Regions from separate parts of the Ensifer sp. 22460 genome, predicted to be linked through region 3. Evidence: riboswitches for the same ligand, from Rfam matches in the RefSeq annotation. Region 3 holds a riboswitch; each other region holds the start of a gene.
What was found. Region 3 has a riboswitch for cobalamin ahead of bluB (5,6-dimethylbenzimidazole synthase). Riboswitches for the same ligand answer to the same signal wherever they lie in the genome.

Region 1: it holds a riboswitch for cobalamin, as region 3 does, so the genes downstream of both, cobU (bifunctional adenosylcobinamide kinase/adenosylcobinamide-phosphate guanylyltransferase) here and bluB (5,6-dimethylbenzimidazole synthase) in region 3, are expected to answer to the same signal.
Region 2: it holds a riboswitch for cobalamin, as region 3 does, so the genes downstream of both, ACTJKM_RS24310 (DUF1636 family protein) here and bluB (5,6-dimethylbenzimidazole synthase) in region 3, are expected to answer to the same signal.

Annotation. Positions count from the first base shown of each region.
Region 1 is NZ_JBQENZ010000022.1:100,693-107,849, forward strand. It holds gene ACTJKM_RS24725 (cobyric acid synthase) at 1-475, shown strand, start outside; gene ACTJKM_RS24730 (class I SAM-dependent methyltransferase) at 628-1,254, shown strand; gene ACTJKM_RS24735 (adenylate/guanylate cyclase domain-containing protein) at 1,295-3,526, opposite strand; cobalamin riboswitch at 3,770-3,991, shown strand; gene cobU (bifunctional adenosylcobinamide kinase/adenosylcobinamide-phosphate guanylyltransferase) at 4,354-4,878, shown strand; gene cobW (cobalamin biosynthesis protein CobW) at 4,882-5,946, shown strand; gene cobN (cobaltochelatase subunit CobN) at 6,048-7,157, shown strand, end outside.
Region 2 is NZ_JBQENZ010000022.1:24,123-31,279, forward strand. It holds gene aspT (aspartate-alanine antiporter) at 1-1,388, opposite strand, end outside; gene ACTJKM_RS24305 (DUF1330 domain-containing protein) at 1,909-2,202, opposite strand; cobalamin riboswitch at 2,418-2,633, shown strand; gene ACTJKM_RS24310 (DUF1636 family protein) at 2,739-3,152, shown strand; gene ACTJKM_RS24315 (ABC transporter ATP-binding protein) at 3,229-4,035, shown strand; gene ACTJKM_RS24320 (ABC transporter substrate-binding protein) at 4,032-4,985, shown strand; gene ACTJKM_RS24325 (FecCD family ABC transporter permease) at 4,989-6,056, shown strand; gene ACTJKM_RS24330 (DUF924 family protein) at 6,286-6,846, shown strand; gene ACTJKM_RS24335 (mechanosensitive ion channel domain-containing protein) at 6,973-7,157, shown strand, end outside.
Region 3 is NZ_JBQENZ010000008.1:32,655-39,811, reverse strand. It holds gene ACTJKM_RS11985 (NADP-dependent malic enzyme) at 1-347, shown strand, start outside; gene ACTJKM_RS11980 (helix-turn-helix transcriptional regulator) at 630-1,367, shown strand; gene ACTJKM_RS11975 (acyl-homoserine-lactone synthase) at 1,510-2,151, shown strand; gene ACTJKM_RS11970 (DUF2865 domain-containing protein) at 2,279-3,385, shown strand; gene bluB (5,6-dimethylbenzimidazole synthase) at 3,442-4,137, opposite strand; cobalamin riboswitch at 4,184-4,395, opposite strand; gene ACTJKM_RS11960 (SDR family oxidoreductase) at 4,537-5,349, opposite strand; gene ACTJKM_RS11955 (phytanoyl-CoA dioxygenase family protein) at 5,437-6,630, opposite strand; gene ACTJKM_RS11950 (LacI family DNA-binding transcriptional regulator) at 6,735-7,157, shown strand, end outside.

The DNA of each region.
Region 1 (7,157 bases), on a different contig from region 3:
TGTCATCGGCATTTGCGGCGGCTACCAGATGCTCGGCCGGCGCGTGACCGATCCTCTCGGTATCGAAGGCGGCGAGCGCGCCGTCGAGGGCCTCGGGCTTCTCGACGTCGAGACCGAGATGGCGCCGGAAAAGACGGTGCGCAACAGCCGCGCCTGGTCGCTGGAGCATGACGTGGCGCTTGAGGGCTACGAGATCCACCTGGGCAAGACGCAAGGGGCCGATTGCGACCGGCCTTCGGTGCGCATCGACAACCGTGCGGATGGCGCGCTTTCTGCCGACGGCCGGGTGATGGGCACCTATCTGCACGGGCTGTTCACGAGCGACGCCTATCGCACAGCACTTTTGCAGAGTTTCGGCATCGAAGGCGGGGCGAGCAACTACCGCCAGTCGGTGGACGCGGCGCTTGACGATGTCGCCGGCGAGCTGGAGGCGGTACTCGACCGGCGCTGGCTGGACGGGCTGCTTGGCAGATAGCCGAAGAAGGGGGCGTCAGCGGAGATCGTCGGGATCCGGGCGACAGAAGGGACCAGCCTCAAACCCCAGCATCTTCCACCGTTCCGCTGTAGAATTCACTGGGAAGAAAGGAGCGCTCAACTACGGCCGCGCGCTCGGAGACAGGTGTTGCAATGCAGGACGAAACCAGACGAGCCCATTGGGACAAAGCCTATCAATCGAAAGGCGAAGCGGGGGTCAGCTGGTTCGAAGATGCGCCCGCCGTTTCGCTCGATCTCATCCGCAGGCACGTGACGATCGCCACCGCGTCGCTGATCGATGTCGGCGGCGGCGCCTCGCGGCTGGTGGATGCGCTGCTCGACGAGGGCATGAAATCAGTTACGGTGCTCGATCTGTCGCCGGCGGCGCTCGATGCCGCCAGGGCAAGGCTCGGGCTGCGGGCCGACGCGGTCCACTGGGTTGCGGCCGATGTGACCGCGTGGCGGCCGGATCGGACCTACGACATCTGGCACGACCGCGCCGCCTTTCATTTCCTGACCGATCCGGACGACCGGGCTGCCTATATCGAGCGCCTGACGGCGGCCGTCGCGCCTGGCGGGTACGCGGTTATCGCCACCTTCGCGCCCGATGGTCCGGAGCGCTGCAGTGGCCTACCGGTGGTGCGCTACGATCCGGCGGCACTCGCCGAAGTGATCGGACCGTCCTTCCGGCTTGTCGAGCATGTCAAGCACCAGCACACGACCCCGTGGAATTCGACCCAGGCCTTCCAGTTCAGCGTGCTGCAGCGGGTGACGCACTAGGGCCGCAACCGGTTTGGCGCCTGCGTCGCTTCTGCCATGGCTAGCGCACCTGCGAGAAGGTGAAGGCTCTGTCGCCATGGTACCAGATGAACTCGTTTTCCCGGGCGCTCAGTCCTCCGGGGTTCCGCGAGACCACCCCACAAAGGTTCGTCGTTTTCAGCCACAGGAAACAAACCTCGTCCTTCTCGAACCGGACCTCGACGTTGCTCATCCTGCCGGCGCCGAGCGAAGCCCAGTCTCCCGTCAAGGTGGCGATGCCCTCGGGCGAAACGACAGCTTCTTGTTCCTCGCCCGAATCCAGCATGCGTCCACGCAACCGGTGCCCGAAGAACAACGAACGGAGCTCATCGGCTGGCAGCCTGTCGCGAATGCTGACGTCGGTGTTCATCAGGGTCTCAGGCACGCCCGCCAGACGCAGTCCCTGATAGAGCTTCTCGCTGGCATGCGGCTGCGCCAGGTCCAGCGGCGGGCGCTCTGAAATGCAGACGGGCGTTCCGCCACGGCTGATGCGAAGCGCGTCGTAGCGGGCGACTGCCGCCTCAGCCTCCGCGCGGTGACCGAGATGTCCGGCGGCAGAGGCAAGGAGAAGGAAAGGACCGTCATCCTGGGGGTTGAGTGCGATACTGCTTTTCGCCGCTGCCGCTGCCGCTTCGAAATCCTCCAGGCTGAACTGCGTCAGGCCGAGGACGTACAGGAAGAAGGACGGGGAGTGCGGATCGAGGCGGATCGCCGTGCGGATATAGGGCAGGGCCTCCGCCGGCCGGCCGGCGGATGTCAGCACGAAGGCCGTCAATGCGTAGCTCCAGGAGTCGCCGGGTTCCAGCGCGATCGCTTCCTTAAGGTCTGCGAGCGCGTCGGCATGCCGCCAATCCGCTTCGGCAAGGAGGGCCGCTGCCTGATAGGTGAGTGCCGTCTTATGTTTCTGCGCCATCCGCAGAAACTGCCGCGCCTTGGCTCGCGCCTCGAAGCGCGTGATGCCCAGCTGATAGTGCCAGCGCCACAGATAAATGCGCGCATAGACCATGGCTGCGGCGGCATAGGCACGTCCATAGGCGGGATCGAGCGCAATCGCCTGGTCGAAGTAGGGCAGTGCCTTCGCGAAGTCTTCGGGCGTGGTGCGCCGGTGATGCTCCCAGCCGCGCAGGAACGCATCAAAGGCCGCCGGCACGGCCGTTTCCTTGCGCCCGAAGGCCATCTGCTGGTCAGGGTCCAGCCGCAACGCAAGCGCTTCGGCAATGCCGCGCATCACTTCGTCCTGCAGCGCAAAGGCGTCGGTGAGCGATCCGTCGAACTTTCCGGCCCAGACGTGTCCGCCATCAAGGGAATCTATGAGCTGAGCATTGATGCGAAGCTGCTCTCCGGCACGCTGGACGCTGCCTTCAAGCACATATCGGACACCGAGCTCTTCCGACACCTGCCTGGCTGTCACCGACTTGCCCTTGTAGGTGAACGTCGAGTTGCGCGCGATGACGAACAGGCCGGAGATCTGGGCCAGTTCGGTGATAAGGCCGTCGGTCATGCCATTGGCGAAAAATTCCTGCTTGGGGTCATCGCTGACATTGGCAAACGGAAGCACGGCGATCGAGGGCTTGTCTGCCTGGCTGAAGTCCACGGCCTGAGCCGGTCGGATGTCGGCAGGCGGCTGCCACGGGCGCCACCAGGCGGCACCGACGGCGGCTGCGAATGCCAGGGCAGATGCCGCGGCCAGCGCGACCCAGCGTCTTCCACGGTGTGCTTTGGCCTTCGGCTTGCCGGCGTGGGCTTCGTCCAGCCAGAGACGGTAGGTCCGAACCGGTTTTTCGACGTGTTTCAGGCGTTGCTCGCCGAGAAAGACGAAACCGACGTCGAGGTGCTTCTCGACCTGGTCATAGGCGGTGCCGGAGATGACGATGCCGCCCGGTTCGGCCAGGCTCTGCAGGCGCTCGGCGATGATGACGCCATCGCCGTGAATGTCGTCGCCCTCGACGATCACGTCGCCAAGATTGATGCCGATGCGAAATTGCAGCCGCCCCGCGTCCACGCCGCGACTTTCAGATTTGGCGCGCTGCACCTCGACCGCACATCGGACCGCCTCGACGACGCTGTGGAACTCGACCAGCAGGCCGTCGCCCATGGTCTTGATCAACCGGCCGCGATGCGTCTCGATGCTTTGTTCGAATAGTTCGTGCAGGTCGGCCTGAAAGCGGGCGCAGGTACCCTCCTCGTCGGCCTGGGTAAGCAGCCCATAGCCGCAAACGTCGGCAATCATCACGGCGGCGAGCCTGCGTTCCATGTGCCTACCGGATAAACGAAGCCCCTCGGGTCGGTTGCGGGATGGTTCAGCGACCTTTGCGCGTCCATAGGACGCGCGGCGCTGCAGTTTAACGCAACATCTGTAATTGCTAAAATATGTTCGTTCGCGATCTGCCATTCGCCTAATGTCCGGTGCGGCTTCGCGCTCGACAAATCGTCGCGCGACGCAAGTCGGCCGGGGAGGTGTCGCAAGCGTCGATTGACTTTGCGGCGCCCGCTTCCTAATCATCGGATGTTGGATGGTTCCCCCTTGTCGTGGCGATCGGGGGGAATAATTGGGAATGTGACGGATGGACCCAAATCGGGCATCCTTATCGCAGCCGACCCCGCGACTGTAGAACGGTCAGGGTTCGCCATCGGGTTCAGAATCGGGCTGTCAGCCGATTGCATGGGGCAATCGAAGCAGGTCGGGATCGAGCCGGAAAAGCCACTGGCGTGGCATCGTGATCAGCCGGGTTGGACGCCTCTTCTTCTACGAATCGTCCGCCTTTCACGAAGCCGCCCACAGCGCCGCGCGTCGGAGACGACGCGCAAAGGTTCGCTGTGGCACCGGAAAGCGCCGGGAAGGTGAGGCGGGCCGCTCGGGTCCTGACATCGGAACCTCGTCCATTCTGAGCGAGGCGATGTGGGGCCTCGTGACGCCGTGAGCCAGGAGACCTGCCACCCGACATGGGCATTCCGCCCGAGGAGACGTGTCGTCTCCAACGCCATCACGGAGGTTGTTTTGGCTCTCAGATACTTTCCCGAACGCGCCGCCGGCGCGTCGAACGGCTGTTGCCATCTGCCGCTGACCTTGGCGCGGTCGCGATGAGCAATCCCAGCGCCGGACCCGTTCTGGTCCTCGGCGGCGCCCGTTCCGGCAAATCCAGCTTTTCCGAGAAGCTCGTCGAAGCGTCCGGTCTCACCAAACATTATGTCGCCACCGGCCGCGCCTGGGACGACGAAATGCGCGCGCGCATCGACCATCACAAGATGCGCCGCGGCGAAGGCTGGACGACGCATGAGGAGCCGGTCGATCTCGTCGGCATCCTCAGTCGCATCGATAATCCCGATCACGTCGTGCTGATCGACTGCCTGACGCTGTGGGTCACCAATCTCATGCTCGAGGAGCGCGACATCGAGGCGGAGTTCGCAGCGCTCGCCGCCTACCTGCCGCAGGCGCAGGCGCGCCTCGTTTTCGTTTCCAACGAGGTCGGCCTCGGCATTGTGCCCGAGAACCGCATGGCGCGCGAGTTTCGCGACCATGCCGGCCGGCTTCACCAGATCGTTGCGGAGAAATCCGCTGAAGTTTACTTTGTCGCGGCCGGTTTGCCGCTGAAAATGAAGGGTTGAATAATGACCACTGCGAGAACCAGCCACGGCAAGATCCCGGCGACTGTCATCACCGGCTTCCTCGGCGCCGGCAAGACGACGATGATCCGCAATCTGTTGCAGAACGCCGACGGCAAGCGCATCGCGCTGATCATCAACGAGTTCGGCGATCTCGGCGTCGACGGCGACGTCTTGAAGGGCTGCGGTGCGGAGGCCTGCAGCGAGGACGACATCATCGAACTTACCAATGGCTGCATCTGCTGCACCGTGGCCGATGATTTCATCCCGACCATGACCAAGCTGCTCGAGCGCGAAAACCGCCCGGATCATATCATCATCGAGACCTCGGGCCTGGCTTTGCCGCAGCCGCTGATCGCCGCCTTCAACTGGCCGGATATCCGCAGTGAAGTCACCGTCGATGGCGTCGTCACCGTGGTCGACAGCGCTGCCGTTGCCGCCGGCCGCTTTGCCGATGACCATGACAAGGTCGATGCGCTGCGCGTCGAGGACGACAATCTCGACCATGAAAGCCCGATCGAGGAACTGTTCGAGGATCAGTTGACCGCTGCCGACCTGATCGTGCTCAACAAGACCGATCTGATCGACGCGTCCGGCCTCAAGGCGGTACGCGACGAGGTTTCCTCGCGCACCAGCCGCAAGCCGACCATGATCGAGGCGAAGAACGGCGAGGTGGCCGCCGCCATCCTGCTTGGCCTCGGCGTCGGCACCGAAAGCGATATCGCCAACCGCAAGTCGCATCACGAGATGGAGCATGAGGCGGGCGAGGAGCACGACCATGACGAGTTCGACAGCTTTGTCGTCGAGCTCGGCGCCATCGCCGATCCGGCCGCCTTCATCGATCGCCTCAAGGGCGTGATATCAGAGCACGACGTGCTGCGTCTCAAGGGTTTTGCCGATGTGCCTGGCAAGCCGATGCGCCTGCTGATCCAGGCGGTCGGTGCCCGCATCGACCAGTATTACGATCGCGCCTGGGCGGCCGGCGAAAAGCGCGGCACGCGTCTCGTCGTCATCGGCCTGCACGACATGGACGAGGCGGCGGTTCGCGCTGCGATTGCTGCGCTCGTCTGATCGTTCATTGAATGAAATGATCTAACGCATTGAAATAACGCAATTCCGGACGGAAGCCGCTTCACGCGTTTCCGTTCGGAATTGCCCGAACGGACAAGACCATGCATCTGCTTCTCGCCCAGAAAGGAACGATCGCCGACGGCAACGAGGCGATCGACCTTGGGCAAACGCCGGCCGACATCCTGTTCCTGTCTGCCGCCGACACCGAGCTCTCCTCGATCGCCGCCGCCCACGGCCGGCGTGACGGTGGCCTGAGCCTGCGCATTGCGAGCCTGATGAACCTGATGCATCCGATGTCGGTCGACACCTATGTCGAGCGCACGGCGCGTCATGCGAGGCTGATCGTCGTCCGGCCGCTCGGTGGCGCCAGCTATTTCCGCTATCTGCTCGAAGCCTTGCATGCGGCCGCCGTCACCCACCGTTTCCAGATCGCGGTGCTGCCGGGCGACGACAAGCCGGACCCGGGCCTTGAACCGTTTTCTACGGTTGAGGCCGATGACCGCCAGCGGCTCTGGGCCTATTTCAACGAGGGCGGCGCCGACAATGCCGGCCTGTTCCTCGACTATGCCGAGGCGCTGGTTTCAGGCGCCGAGAAACCGCAGCCGGCCAAGCCTTTGCTGAAAGCCGGCATCTGGTGGCCGGGGCGGGGCGTGATCGGGGTTTCGGATTGGTTGAGTGTTGTGGGGGCTGGAGCCCCCGCATGCGCAAATCCCACCATCGCCATCTGCTTCTACCGCGCCCTCGTCCAGAGCGGCGAGACGCGGCCGGTCGAAGCGCTGATCGATGCGCTGAAGGTGCAAGGGGTTCGGGCACTGCCGGTCTTCGTCTCCAGCCTCAAGGATGCGGTCTCCGTCGGCACGCTGCAATCGATCTTTTCCGAAGCCCCACCCGACGTGGTGATGAATGCCACCGGCTTTGCCGTTTCTTCGCCCGGCGCCGATCGTCAGCCGACGGTGCTGGAATCAACCGGCGCGCCGGTGCTGCAGGTGATCTTCTCCGGCTCATCACGGCAGCAATGGGAGACATCGCCGCAGGGGCTGATGGCGCGCGATCTGGCGATGAACGTGGCGCTACCGGAGGTCGATGGCCGCATCCTTGCGCGCGCCGTCTCGTTCAAGGCGGCGTCGATCTACGATGCGAAAGTCGAGGCTAACATTGTCGGGCATGAGCCGCTCGAAGATCGGGTGCGTTTTGCCGCCAGCCTTGCCGTC
Region 2 (7,157 bases), on a different contig from region 3:
CCGATACCGACCACGGCGATGAAGATGTTGAGGCCGAGCGTGTTCAACAGCCACAGCGCCGGCGACGGGATGCGGCCGAAGGCGGGGTAGGTGGTGCGCAGCCAGCCGAGCACGAGACCGGCAAGCAGGGCGCCGCCGGAGGTGGAAAGCCCGATCGGAATACCGCCGATCGTTATCGTCAGCGCCCCGATCATCGCGCCGATGAACAGACCCCAGCCGAGGAAGGCGATGTCGGTGGTTTCGACCGGGCGATCGGCAAAGCCGAGAGCCTTGATCGCCGCTTCGACGTGCCTCCTGGCGCCGCCGATGGTGACGATGTCGCCACGCTCGACGGTCGTGCCGGGAAGGACCGGGATCTCGACCAGCGAGCGCACGATCTTGCGGGCATAGACGCCGCGCGCCCAATCCATCGTGCTGACTTCGGCGAGTGTCTTTCCGGCCAGCGCCTTGCTGGTCACGTAGACGTCGACGATCTCGGCCTCCGCGTTCAGAAGCTCCTTGTCCTCGACCTCCGTCAGCTTGCTGTCCAGGTTTTCGACGAGCAGGGCGCGCCTGCCCGAGAAGGCGACGACGTCGCCCGGCTGCAGCACGGTGTTGCCATCCGCTTCGATGATCTGATCGCCTCTTCGCAGGCGCTCGACGAAGACGCGAATGCCGGGAAGCAGGTTCTTGACCGGCGTTCCGGTTAGCCCGCTTGCTTCGTCGATCCGATAGGCCCGAAGGCCGAAATCATGATAGGCGCGGGTGATGCCGGGTTCGCTGCTCTCGGTGCCGCCGCCGAGCTTGGCCTCATACTCCTTGCAGGCCGCCGGAAGATCGATGCCGAGAAGTTTTGGGCCAAGCTGGGCGAGGATGATGGCAGAGCCGATCGTGCCCCAGATGTAGGTGACCGCATAGGCAATCGGAATCTGGTCGGCAAAGGTCTTGGCCTGCTCCGGCGTCAGCCCGAGCGAATTGATCTGGTCCGTGGCAACGCCGATCGCAGCCGAGATCGTCTGCGACCCGGCATACATGCCGGCGCCGTAGCCAAGCGGAAGCCCGGCGATCAGCGCGCAGAGATAGGGAACGATGAGGCACAGCACCAGGACAGACAGCGCAAAGGCAATCTGCTTCGGCCCATCGGTGCTCAAGCCGCGCACGAATTGCGGGCCGACACCGTAGCCGACGGCGAACAGGAAGATCAGGAACAAGGTGGACTTCAGATCACCGGAAACCTGGATGCCCAGCTGCCCGATGAGAACACCCGCCAGCAGCGTGGCGGTGACGTTTCCGAGATTGAACCCCGCGACCTTGATGGGCCCGATCAGGAAGCCGATGCCGAGGGCGAGGAAGACGGCGACCGGAGGATAGGTCCGAAGCGTCTCGACGAAGAAGTCAATTGGATTCACTGCCATCCCCTGTAGCAAGTTGCGTTGCCATCACTTCATTTCGGGACCTGCGCGGCTAAGTTGATTTTATCGGTGGCTTGTCGATGCCCAATCCTAGCTTTGGCAATTGTCGCTTCGGCTGCTGATTTTCTCAACGGCCTTGGGGTTACGTGAGCGTAACGTACGTTAAATTTCCGGCTTTTGCGCGCAGTGGGGGCTGATGAGCGCTGCGCGGCACCGGTCCGAAAGCGTCGGGCCGGGCGGTCGTGCGAAGGCAAGTTCGAGAGGGTGGCGGCGCGCCGGTCCCGATGAAGGCACACGGTCCCACCAAGGCGGATTTCGCCGGCTATTCAACTCTGGCGTTGTATTTTTATGTTATCGCATAACGGATGGACATGACGAAACGCCGCATGTCGATGGACCCGGAGCACATGCCCCGCAGTTGCTTCATCCGCGCGCCGCGAAGCTTGAAGTGACGGGGGCGCTCATCCGTTCGTTTCACGAGCAAGGCCGGCAATTGCGGCCAGTCTTGCGCTCCGCTTCAGATGGCGACGCCTTCGAGTGCTATGATCCGTGTCCTGGCACAGCGCTCACGGATCGCCTTCAGGCGCTGATAGTCCGGCGATTGGTACCAGGAGAGCAAGGCTTGCATGTCCGGGAACTCGAGGATGACGAGCCGGTGCGGTTCCCAGTCGCCTTCAAGCACCCGGGTTGCGCCACCGCGGCCGAGATAGCGCCCGCCATAGCGGGCCTCCGTCGCCGGCACCTCTCTTTTGTATTCCTCGAAGGTCGCTGCATCGGTGATATCGACATCGGCGATCAAATAGGCAGCCATGGCAGAGATCCTTTCCCGACAAGCCAAGGAGCAAGGATACGCCGGTCGTCGCCGTCAGGCGAGACTCTCGCCCGCGGCGGCCGGCAGGGTGACTTAGGATCATTTCCTTGTTGATTGTCGTTATGTTATTTTATAACAGTCAGTACATGACGAAACGCCGCATGTTGATAGATCCCGGCCGCCCGACCCCATCGGTTGTATCCGCTGCCGATTCATGCGAGGAAGAGCGCGATGGTGCTGCGTCCGCGACAATGCGGAAGCGGCTGAAAAGGGAACACGGAACGGACGACCCTGACGGGACCGAAACCGTGGCTGCCCCCGCAACTGTGAGCGGACAGCGCATTCACACCATGTCACTGGCCAAAGGCCGGGAAGACGTGGATGCGCCGCGACCCGCGAGCCAGGAGACCTGCCATCGAACCGATCAACCACAACGGACGGGGTGTTCCGATGGAAAAGAACTGGCTTTCGCGCGACGGTTTTCCGTCATCCTGCCGCTTCGCCATCTCTTGCCGTCAGTCCGGCGGAGAGAGAAAATGGCTGAGCCGACTTCAAGACAGCATAAGATAACGGTCTGCACCGATTGCCGCTTTACCGGCGGCCCCTGCATGCCGGGCGCCGAGCTGATAAAGCGGCTCAACCGCAGCATTGCCGCCCTCGGCGCGCCGCTCGATCGTGATTTCTCGATTGCCGGCACGGTCTGCATGGCTGCATGCACGCGCCCCTGCACCATCGCCTTCCAGGCGACGGGCAAGGCGACCTATCTCTTTGGCGACATTTCGCCGGAAGAGGACATCGACGATCTCGTCCGCTTTGCCGCCACCTATGTGGAGCGCGGCGACGGCATGACGCGGGCTGCCGAACGGCCGCGCGAGCTGAAGGGCAAGACGCTCGCCCGCATCCCGGCGGCCATGCTCGTCTCCGAAGACCTTGCGGGCCATTTCCAATGAGCGCGACACGCATGCGCTCAAGCGCCCCTGGTGCGTCCGGGATGGACGCGTGGCGCTGCCGGGGAGGGATCAGACCATGACCTGCACCGCAACAGGAGCCGCCCTTCGCGTTAAGGGGCTTTGCTGGGGGCCGCGCCCGGGGCTGACCCTGGTCGACGACATGGACTTCGCGATCGAGGCGGGCAGCCGGCTTGCGATCCTCGGGCCGAACGGGGCCGGCAAGACCTCGCTTCTGCGCTGCCTTTACCGGGCGGTGCAGCCGAATGCGGGCCGCATCGAGGTCGACGGGATCGACCTCTGGTCGATTTCGGCGCGCGAAGCGGCAAAGACGATCGCCGTCGTGCTTCAGGAAATGCCCGGCGATTTTCCCTTCAGCGTGCGCGACGTCGTGATGATGGGCCGCATCCCGCGGCGAGAGGGGCTCAACGGCTGGACGGACACCGACCGCGAGCGCGTGCAGCATGCGCTCTCCCATCTCGATCTCGCCCATCTCGCCGGCCGCCAGTTCTCGACGCTCTCGGGCGGCGAGAAGCAGCGGGTGCTGATTGCCCGGGCGCTTGCCCAGGAGCCGCGCATCATCATCCTTGATGAGCCGACCAACCATCTCGACATCCGCCACCAGCTCGAAATCCTCGAGCTGTTGCAGACGTTGAAGCTGACGATCGTATCGACGCTGCACGACATCAATCTCGCCGCCGAATTCGCGACTGACGTGGCGATCGTGACGGCGGGGCGGCTCACCGCCTTTGGCACACCCGACGCGGTGCTGAGCCCGCGGGCGCTGTCCTCCGCCTTCGGTGTCACCGCCACCGCCCACAGCACCGCCGTTGCCGGCACCGCCCGTTTCTCCTTTTCACTTCCTCGACAGGGATCCATTTCATGAAGATCAACATTGCCTCCTCTGCCTTCCTGTTTCTCATCGCCACTGCTGTGCCGGCGCTCGCCTATCCGGTCACCGTCAAGAGCTGCAACCGCGAGGTGACCTTCGATGCCGCGCCGAAGCGGGCGATCGCCAACGACGTCAATCTGGTCGAGATGATGCTGGCGCTGAAACTGCAGGACCACATGGTCGGCTACACCGGCGTTTCCGGCTGGAAGACGCTGGATGAAAAGCTGCGCGAAGGTGTGAAGGAACTGCCGGAGCTTGCGGAAAAATATCCGACCAAGGAAGTGCTCCTCAACGCCGACGCCGATTTCTTCTTCGCCGGCTGGAACTACGGCATGAAGGTCGGCGGCGAGGTGACGCCCGAGACCTTGGCGCCGTTCAAGATCGGCGTCTACGAACTGACCGAATCCTGCATCCATGTCATGGCCAGGGAAAAGCCTACGATGGACGACATGTTCGTCGATCTCCTCAACCTCGGCCGCATCTTCGGGGTCGAGGATCGCGCCGAGGCGCTGGTCGACGGCTACCGCCGCCAACTGGCCGCGATCACCGAGGCAAATGCCGGCCGCGAAAAGCCGACGCGCGTCTTCGTCTATGATTCCGGCGAGGAAAAGCCCTTCACATCAGGCCGCTTCGGCATCCCGACGGCGATGATCGAGGCGGCCGGTGGCGCCAACATCATGGACGACGTCGACAAGAGCTGGGTGGAGGTCTCCTGGGAGCCGGTGATCGATCGCAATCCGGAGGTCGTGGTGATCGTCAACTACGGCGAGGTGAAAGCCGAGGACAAGATCGCCTTCATGAAGAACAATCCGGCCTTCGCCACTATCGATGCGGTGAAAAACGACCGCTTCGTGGTGCTCGATTATGTCGAGGCGACGCCGGGGCCGCGCAACATCGACGCCATTGCCCGGCTCGCCAAGGTCTTTCACGGCGAAGGCCTGTAACCGATGCTGGCTGAGGATACGTCGCCTGGTCCCGCTGCCGTTTCGCGGGTGGTTCCCGTTCGGGTGATCCGCGGCGGGGTCGGGGTGTTTGCGGCGTTGCTGCTGCTTCTCCTGACCGTGACCGCGGGCGTGTCGCTCGGCTCGGCGCCGATCCCGGTCACCACCGTCTGGTCGATCGTCGCAAGCAAGCTCGCGCCCGGCAGCGTCGAGGCCTTCTGGTCGGCGGGGCGCGAAAGCATCGTCTGGGACGTGCGCCTGCCGCGGGTCATGCTGGCGGGGCTTGTCGGCGCCGGATTGGCGCTGACAGGCGCCGTGCTGCAATCGGTCACGCGCAATCCGCTTGCCGATCCGCATCTGCTCGGCGTCTCCTCGGGCGGCGCGCTCGGGGCGATCGTCGCACTGCTCCACACCGGAATGATCCTCGGTCTTCTCACGGTGCCGCTCTTTGCCTTTGGCGGCGCGCTGCTGGCAACCGTGCTGGTCGCCTTCGTTTCCCGCGTGCTCGGCACCAGTGCCGATCGCCTGGTGCTCGCCGGCGTCGCCGTCGCGTTCGTGCTGACGTCGATCGGCAATCTCATGATCTTCCTGGGGGATCCGCGGGCGACGCACACGGTGATCTTCTGGATGCTCGGCGGCCTTGGCCTGGCGCAATGGCCGCATCTCATCTATCCGGCGCTCGTGCTGTCAGTCTCGCTCGGCTGGCTGGTCGTCCGATCGCGGGAGATCAACGCGCTTGCCATGGGCGACGAGACGGCGATGACGCTCGGCATTCCCGTGCGCCGCTTCCGTCTGACGCTCTTCGTCGTCACTGCGCTCCTGACCGGGGTCATGGTGGCCTTTTCCGGAGCGATCGGCTTCGTCGGGCTGATGGTGCCGCACTTCGTGCGGCTTTTCGCTGGCAGCGACAATGTGCGGGTCATCCCGCTCTCGGCCTTCTTTGGCGCCTTGACGCTGATCATGGCCGACCTCGTGGCCCGCGTCATCATGACGCCGGAGGACATGCCGATCGGCGTCGTTACCGGCATTGTCGGCGGCATCGCCTTTGTTGCCATCCTCACGCGGCGCGCGTAAGGCGTGCATCGACATTGGGCATGCATGGAAATGGGCCGGTCCGCGCCTATGTCTTAGCGCATGTCTCCTTGAATCGAACTCGATTTAAGGACAAAGACATGCAGAAAATCAAAGTGCTACAGCGACCATTGCGCGTCTGATAAGACGCGCGGCGCTGTAGCGCATGCATGGCTGCCCGATCAGGCCTCGAAAGGGGCAGGACCGGCAGAAGAGCGGTGCGAGGGAGCAAATGACGAACGAAGTTGAAATCTGCACGCCGGATGACGTTTTGAATTTCTGGTTCGGCGAGCTCACCTATGACGACTGGTTCACGATGAGCGGCGAACTGGATAAGGCCTGCATTCGTCGTTTCCAGGCATCACATCTGGCGCTTGCCCGCGGGGTCAGCGAGATCTGGCGGGCAACGCCAGAGAACCGGCTGGCGGCGATCATCCTGCTCGACCAGATGCCGCGCAACATGTATCGCGGCACCCCGCTTGCCTTCGCGACCGATTGCCTGGCACTGCACGAGGCGAAGCTTGCCGTCGGCATCGGTGCCGACATGGCGATCAAGCCGGAAGCGCGCGCCTTCGTCTATCTGCCGTTCGAGCATTCGGAAAACCTGACCGACCAGACCATGTCGGTGAAGCTTTTCACCGAACTCGGCGATGCCGACTATCTCGACTATGCCATCCGCCACCGCGAGGTGATCGAACAATTCGGCCGCTTCCCGCACCGAAATGCGCTCCTGGCCCGCGTCTCGACAGACGCCGAGCTTGCCTATCTGGCACAGCCCGGCGCCGGCTTCTGACGAAAAATCCGGCGCTGGAGCGCAATTGGCGGCGTCTTTTGCATCTTTCCGCCGTCTTTCGTATTCACACCGCATTGTGATGACCACTGACGCGATTCCGCACCATGGTCTCAACCTGCAAGGATCATGAAATTGCGTTCTGTCGGAAAATTGCCTGCCATTCTCGTCTGCCTGCTGGCGCTTGCCGCCGCCGGCCCGGTCATGGCGCAAGGCACGACGCAACCGGCAAACACAGCGCAGCCAGAGCAGAAGGCGACGCCGGCTCAGCCGGCCCAGACCGCAACGCAACCAGCTGGGAAAGCGGCGGCACC
Region 3 (7,157 bases):
AAAGCGCCACCAAAATGCGCAAGGCGCTTCAGCTCGTGCGGGAACTGGCACCCGACCTCGAAGTCGACGGTGAAATGCATGGCGATGCGGCGATCTCGGAAGCGCTGCGCCAACGCGTCATGCCGGACAGCAGCCTGCCGGGCGAAGCCAACCTCCTGGTCTTCCCCAATCTCGATGCCGCCAACATCACGCTCGGCGTCGTCAAGACCATGACCGACAGCCTGCATGTCGGTCCGATCCTGCTGGGTTCGGCGCTTCCCGCGCACATCCTTTCGCCTTCGGTCACATCGCGCGGTGTCGTCAACATGGCGGCCCTCGCGGTCGTCGAAGCCAGCCATCCGGGCTGACATGATACCGCGGAGATCGCCTTCGATCTTCGCAGATATCAGGCGCCAGACCGGCGCCCCCAATGCCATATCCAGACGTCGCGCAATTGTTGAGCGCGACGCTCTATCGCCCGAGAATCACAGCGGAATCATCCTCTGCTGCCCGCTCGCGCGATCCGGTCGCAAGAACCGGCAATCGAAAATTGCAAAATTGGCATCACACACCAAACGGGTAAGTTTGCGCTGGACAAAAGGTGAACCTCTAACCATGCTGTGGCTTCGGACGAGATTCGGTGTTGTGGCATGACTGAGCAGCAGGCTGTCCTCGACATGCTGGAAATCCTGGAAGGCGGGGGCTGTGTCGAGCCCGCTCATTTCTTTACGCTGATGCGCCGCACGTTCCGCATTGCCCATCTCCTGTACCTCGAAGCCGAGCCCTATGCGGACGAGCTCAAGATCTGCCGCCTGCATCACACCTTCGGCGCCTATGCCGCCGAGATCTACCGTTCGCGCGGCCTTCACCGAATCGATCCGATCCTGAAGCTCGCGCTTGGCGGCGTGCGCCCGGTGGAATGGACGATGGCGCGACATCGGTTCCCGGAATGCGAGCCTTTGTTCCAGGCCGCGCAGGAAATCGGCATTTCCACCGAGGGCGTTGCCTTGCCGCTGCCATCGCCCGCAGGTCGGACGGCGCTGCTGGCAATCAACGTCAACATGCCGGCCGACGAATGGACGGCCTATCGGCGCCAACATCTGCGCGATTTCCAGCTCGCCGCGAATCTCTTCCATGCGGCCATGCTGGAACATGGCGCAATGGCCGGCGGCCTTTCGGCGCGTGACATGCGCCTCACCGGTCGCGAAACCGAGGTTTTGACCTGGGCCGCCGCCGGCAAGAGCTATTGGGAAATCGCCACTATCCTCGGCATTTCCGAACGCACCGTGCGCTTCTTCATGACCAATGCGAGGCGCAAGCTGAATGTCGTCTCCAACACGCAAGCCGTCGCCCAAGCCGTCCGCCATGCACTGATCCCCACCGTTTGACGCAGCTCGCGCCAAGGCCCTCCCAAAACCCCTCGAAATCTAGTGGGAAATATCGCTGATTTAAACTGTCACTACCGACAGTTACGCGACCGCCGCCAGCCTGACAGCATCCGCCCATCCCAAGACAAGGATGGAGAAAAAGATGATCAGGATCCTGAACGGAAAGACCCGAGCACAGCACCCGCGGGCCGTCGACGACATGTTCCGGCTGCGCAAGCGGGTCTTCCACGATTTCCTGAAATGGGACGTTCAGACGGACGGCGCATGGGAAATCGACAACTACGACACGGCGAACCCGCTCTATGTGCTGTCCTACGCTCCCGACGGCCGGCTGCGTGGCTCGCTGAGGCTGCTGCCGACGCTCGGTCCCAACATGCTGGACGATACCTTCCCGATCCTGCTCGGCGACAATCCGGAAATCCGCAGCGCCTCGGTGTGGGAATCGAGCCGCTTCTGCATTGAGCCTGAGATTTCGCAGGACCGCGCCTCCAATCAGGTGACGATCGCCGCCGCCGAGTTGATGTGCGGTGTCGGCGAACTCGGTCTCGCCTCCGGCATCAGCCACATCGTCACGGTCACCGACGTGTTCCTGGAGCGCATGTTCCGCCGCATGGGATGCCCGGGCGAGCGCATTGCCGAACCCCATCGCATCGGCTCGGTCTTCGCCGTTGCCGTCGCCTGGGAAGTGACTAACGACCTGCTTCAGCGCATGAAGGCCATTGCCGCCATCGAAGGCACCGTTCTCGAACGCCCGATGTCGCTCGAAACCGCCCGCGCCGCTTGAATGCCATCGCCGGCCGGAGCCGTTAACGCAAACCGCCGCTTGTCGTTGCACGATCACCGACAAGCTCTATGATGGAGGTGAAACAGGAATTGCCGCTGGCAGCCGCCCATATCAGAAGGCCGGCATCATGCGGCAGCAGGAAGAGACTTCGCCCGTGTTCCCGCGCTTGAAACACGTCGCTGTGGTGCTTGTGCCGCTGGCCCTGGTCGGTGCCGATCCTTCGCTGGCATCGACCGTGTGCGACCGGCTGAATACCCGGCTTGCGCAACTGCCCGACATGGTCGCCACCACTGCGGATGCCCGGGACTATGCCAGCGCCATCTCACGACAGAATATCGAGCTGCGCCGGGCGAAGAACGACCGCCGCCGCGCGGGCTGCGGTGGCGGCAGCGTTGTCGTCTTCGATGGCGGCGACCCCGACAGCTGCGGGGAGCTCGACAGCCTCATCGCCGAGATGGAAGACAATCTGCGCATGCTGAAGTCGGAGCGCGAGCAGATCGTCGCCGGCGGCAGCGAAGACAGTCGCCGCCGCATCCTTGCCGCGCTTGAAATCAACGGCTGCTACGGCGACAGCGAAGAATTCGCGAGCGTCGAGCCCGAAGAGCCCGAAACGCACCGCAACATCATTGCCGACCTGCCACCTGACGACGCCTACGGGCCGATGCTCGGGCATGGCGAAGACGGCTATGCGCCGCAGGATGGCTACTATCGCGGAACACTCAGGACCATGTGCGTGCGCACCTGCGACGGCGCTTTCTTCCCGATCTCCTCGGATGCGACGCCGGCCGACTTCCCGCGGGACGAACAGGCCTGCTGGGCGCGCTGTCCTGGCGCCGAAACCGAACTCTACTTCCACGATATCAACACGGAAGAGAGCGAACAGATGGTCTCGGCCGTGACCGGGTTACCCTATACCGAAATGCCCAATGCGTTCGCCTATCGCACACGCGGCATCAGCAAGCCCGGCATGTGCGGCTGCCAGATACCGCAGACTGCCGCAACCTCACCGAAAACGACCGGCACCAAGATCGGCGACGATCAGTCATCCATCGTCGTGATCGAAACCAAGAAGCCGGCGGATACCACGACCGCCACGGCGCCGGCCGAGGAGAGGCCTTACGACCCGTCCAAGAGCAAGGTGCGCGTCGTCGGTCCGACCTTCCTGCCGCAGGAAGAAACCTCGATCGACCTGAAGCACCCGAAGGGACCGGCCTATCAACCGGTCCAGAACTGAACCCGGCGCCGCCTTAAAGCGCGTCGCGATCGCTGCGCACTTTTGCGCGACGGGCTTTAGGAACTCTCGCTGCAGTTCCCCCAGCCTTCCTCAAACACCAGTTCTTCCAGCGGCAGGCGTTGCCGCCATCCCTTCACCGCCAGTTCGGGCTGCTGGTAAAGGCGATCGACATAACCGAGGCAGAGCCAGGCGACGATCTCGATATGATCGGGAATGCCGAGGATCGCCTTGATCTCCGCCTCGTGAAAGATACTGACCCAGCCGACGCCAACGCCTTCGGCTCGCGCCGCAAGCCACAGGTTCTGCACGGCACAGACCGTCGAATAGACATCCATCTGCGGATTGTGCGTCCGCCCGAGAACGACGGCGCCGCCGCGTGTGCGGTCGCAGGTGACGCAGATGCTGAGCGGTGCCTTGCGAATGCCTTCAAGCTTCAGCGAGCGGTATTTGGCCTGCTGCTCTGCCTCGAACATCAAGGCGGCCTCATCATTGGCGCGGTGAAACGCCTGCCAGACGCGCTCGCGCGTTTCTGCCCCCCGCACCAGTACGAAATTCCAGGGCTGCATGAAGCCAACCGACGGCGCGCTGTGCGCCGCGGCAAGCAGGCGTTTCACCAGATCGTCGGGAAGAGGCTCGGCCAAGAATTCGTCGCGCACGTCGCGGCGTGTTTCGATGGCGCGGTAGACGGCCTCCCGCTCGTCCGGCGAAAAGGCACCGGCAGCCGCAAGGCCGCCCTTCTGTTCAGTCAGCATCGTTCGATCCCCAACAATGCGAAAACCTCCCGCCGTCCGCGCGGGGTTCGGTCTATCTCGCCAGGCCGGTCTTCTGACTTCGGTTCAACCGGTCGCCTCACCTTCCCAGATCGATTGAAGATCCAGTGGCAAAGCCTTGAATCAATTCAAGGCACTTCTAGAGGCGACCGTCCCCGTCACAGCGTTGGGCACGTTCCGGAATGACACCGGATTCCCGATTCTCCCGCTCGCGCGGGCACCTGACGGCGTCATAAGGGCACAGCCGCCAAGGAAAGACAAGCGCCCGTCAGAGCGGGATGAGGAAAAGTGCGCGCGGTTTTCCGCCCGCATTCCGCTCTAACTTTTGAGGATCGATCACGTTTATGATTTTGGGTCGATCCGACCCAAAATCATCGTGATCTAGAGCGGCGCCACCGGATGCGGCGAACCGTCATAGCCGCCCCAGACCGACTGGTCGAAGCAGATCACCGATCCGGTCATCAGCCCGGATTCCGCGGAAGACAGATAGGCGCAGGCGCGCGCCACCTCCGCCGGATCGACGAGCCTGCCGAAGGGTTGGCTGGCGGCCGCCTTTTCGAGCCAATCCGCGGCAGCGCCGTGAAATTCGCGCTGGATGCGGTCCTCGCCTTCGGAAGCCATCCAGCCGATATTCAGGCCGTTGACGCGGATGCGGTTGCGCAGAAGCGCATAGGCAGTGTTCTTGGTCAGCGTCTCCAGAGCGCCTTTCGACGAGCAATAGGCCGCAATGAAGGGCTGCCCGGCCATTGCCGACATCGAGCCGATATTGACGATGGTGCCTTCCGTTTGCTCACGCCGCATCACCTTCACCGTCTCCTGCATCAGGAAAAACGGCGCCCGCACGTTGATGGCGAACATGCGGTCGAACAGTTCCGGTGTCGTGTCGAGGATCGTGCCGCGATCGGTGATAGCGGCGGCATTGACCAGCGCATCGACCCGGCCGAACTCCGCATCGCAGGCGGCAACGACCTTGCGCGCGTCGTCAACCTTTTCAAGATCGGCCTCGACATAGACCACTTTCGCGCCGCTGGCCTTGCCGATTTCTTCGGCCTTCGCCTTTCCCTTTGCGGCGTTGCGCCCACAAATGACGATGCCTGCCGCACCGCGTTCGGCGAATAGGCCGGCGATCGTTGCGCCCAGCCCTTGCGTGCCGCCGGTGACGATGGCGATCTTGCCTTCCATTTGTCCGCTCATTGAAATTCCTCCCTCGGATGATCGTGTAAAACAGGTGCGGCCCCGGGCGAAACGCTCCGGGAGCCTGTCGGATGTGCTGTCGGACCGTCAGCTCAGCTTGCGCTTCGCCTGCGCGTCGAGTGCGGCCTGAAAATCCTGCTCGCTCGTTCCTGCGGTCAGTGCCTCGCGCATCAACTGCGCCTGGGTCTTCGGCGCCAGCCCGCCAAGCGGCGGGTCGCGGTCGAGATTGGTTGGGAAGGAATAGCCCTCGGAGCAGGACGCGATGGCATTGGCCGCTTCCGCATCGGTCAGCTTGCCCTTCGCCAGCAACGCCTTCAAGGCCGGGTAGAGCGTCGCGCTCATCGTCAGCCGATCGACCGTTTCCATCGCCCGGCCAAAGGCCGAGGACACCTGCAGCAGGTTCGCCACGCGGCGGATGTCGGTGGAGCGGTTGTTGCCGGCGGCGTGGAAGAGCGCCGGATTGAAGAAGACGACATCGCCCTTTTCGAGCGGGAGCTGGACATGGTGCTCGTCGAAATAGGCCCGGAACTCCGGCCGATTGAGCGCCAGATAACCCGGCACATAGGTCTGGCTATAGGGCAGGAACAGCGTCGGCCCGCTTTCAAGCGGCATGTCGCAATGGGCGACCGCCCCTTGCAGGGTCAGCACCGGCGAAAGCTTGTGAACATGCGCCGGATAGCGCTCGATCACCGCGGCGGTCTGGAAGCCGAGATGGTAGTCCCGGTGCGCCGATTGTGCCGCGCCGCCCGGATTGACGCGGTTCACCTGCGCCGTCATCTGGTAATTCGGCCCGAGCCAAGCTTCGCTGACAAGCGCGATGATGGCATTGCCATAATAGGCTGCAAAATTTTCCGGCGCCTTCAGGCAGTGCTTTTCCAGCGAGTTCCAGATGCGATCATTGGCGCCGGGCTTGGCAAAATGATCGCCGCCGCCGCTGCTGGTGCGATGCTGTTCCTCGATGATCTCGTCGAAGACGGTGCTCGCGACATCCACCGCGGTGGTATCGGCAAAGGCGCGCTTGAAGACCGCCACACCCGGGCCGGTCGCCAGCGCCTCACAGATTTCGGCAAGCACCGCCCGCCGCGCCTCGGCATTGCCGCAGGCTGCAATCAGCTCGGCGCTGTTGTAGATCAACACGTTCTGGTCGCAGCTTGAAGCATAGGGATAGTCGGCCAGGTTGGTTCGGCGCTCGACCTCCGCGCGGAACGCCTCGATATCGCAGGCCGCTTCGGTGAGCCAGACACGCTCGATCCGCTGCCTCGCACTGTTGTCGGTCTTCATCCCGTTTCCTCCTCCGGAACATCTTGATGGACACGACTATAGGCGGCGGCAAAACATGATATAGAGCAAGAATCCATCAAAAATCCATCAGGAGAGCAGCGGCGGTGGCCCATCCCTTTCTGGTCAAGGACATCGCCTTTCAGGCCGGTCTCAGCACCGCGACGGTCGATCGCGTGCTCAACGAGCGCCCGGGTGTCCGCCGCCAGACCATCGCCAGGGTTCGCGCGGCCATCGAGGAGCTGGAAAAGCAGCAGGCGGGGCTCGACATTCAGGGCCGCAAGTTCGCGATCGATATCGTCATGGAGGCGCCGGAGCGCTTTACGGATGCGGTACGGCGGGCCTTCGAAAGCGAAGCCATGACGCTGGCGCCGACGATCTTTCGCTGCCGTTTTCACTTCGCCGAGACCATGCGCCCGCAGGACATCGTGCAACTGCTCGACCGCATACGCCTGCGCGGAACCGACGGGCTGGTATTGAAGGCGCCGGATGTGCCCGAGATCGTTGGCGCCGTCGCACGCTTCGAGACA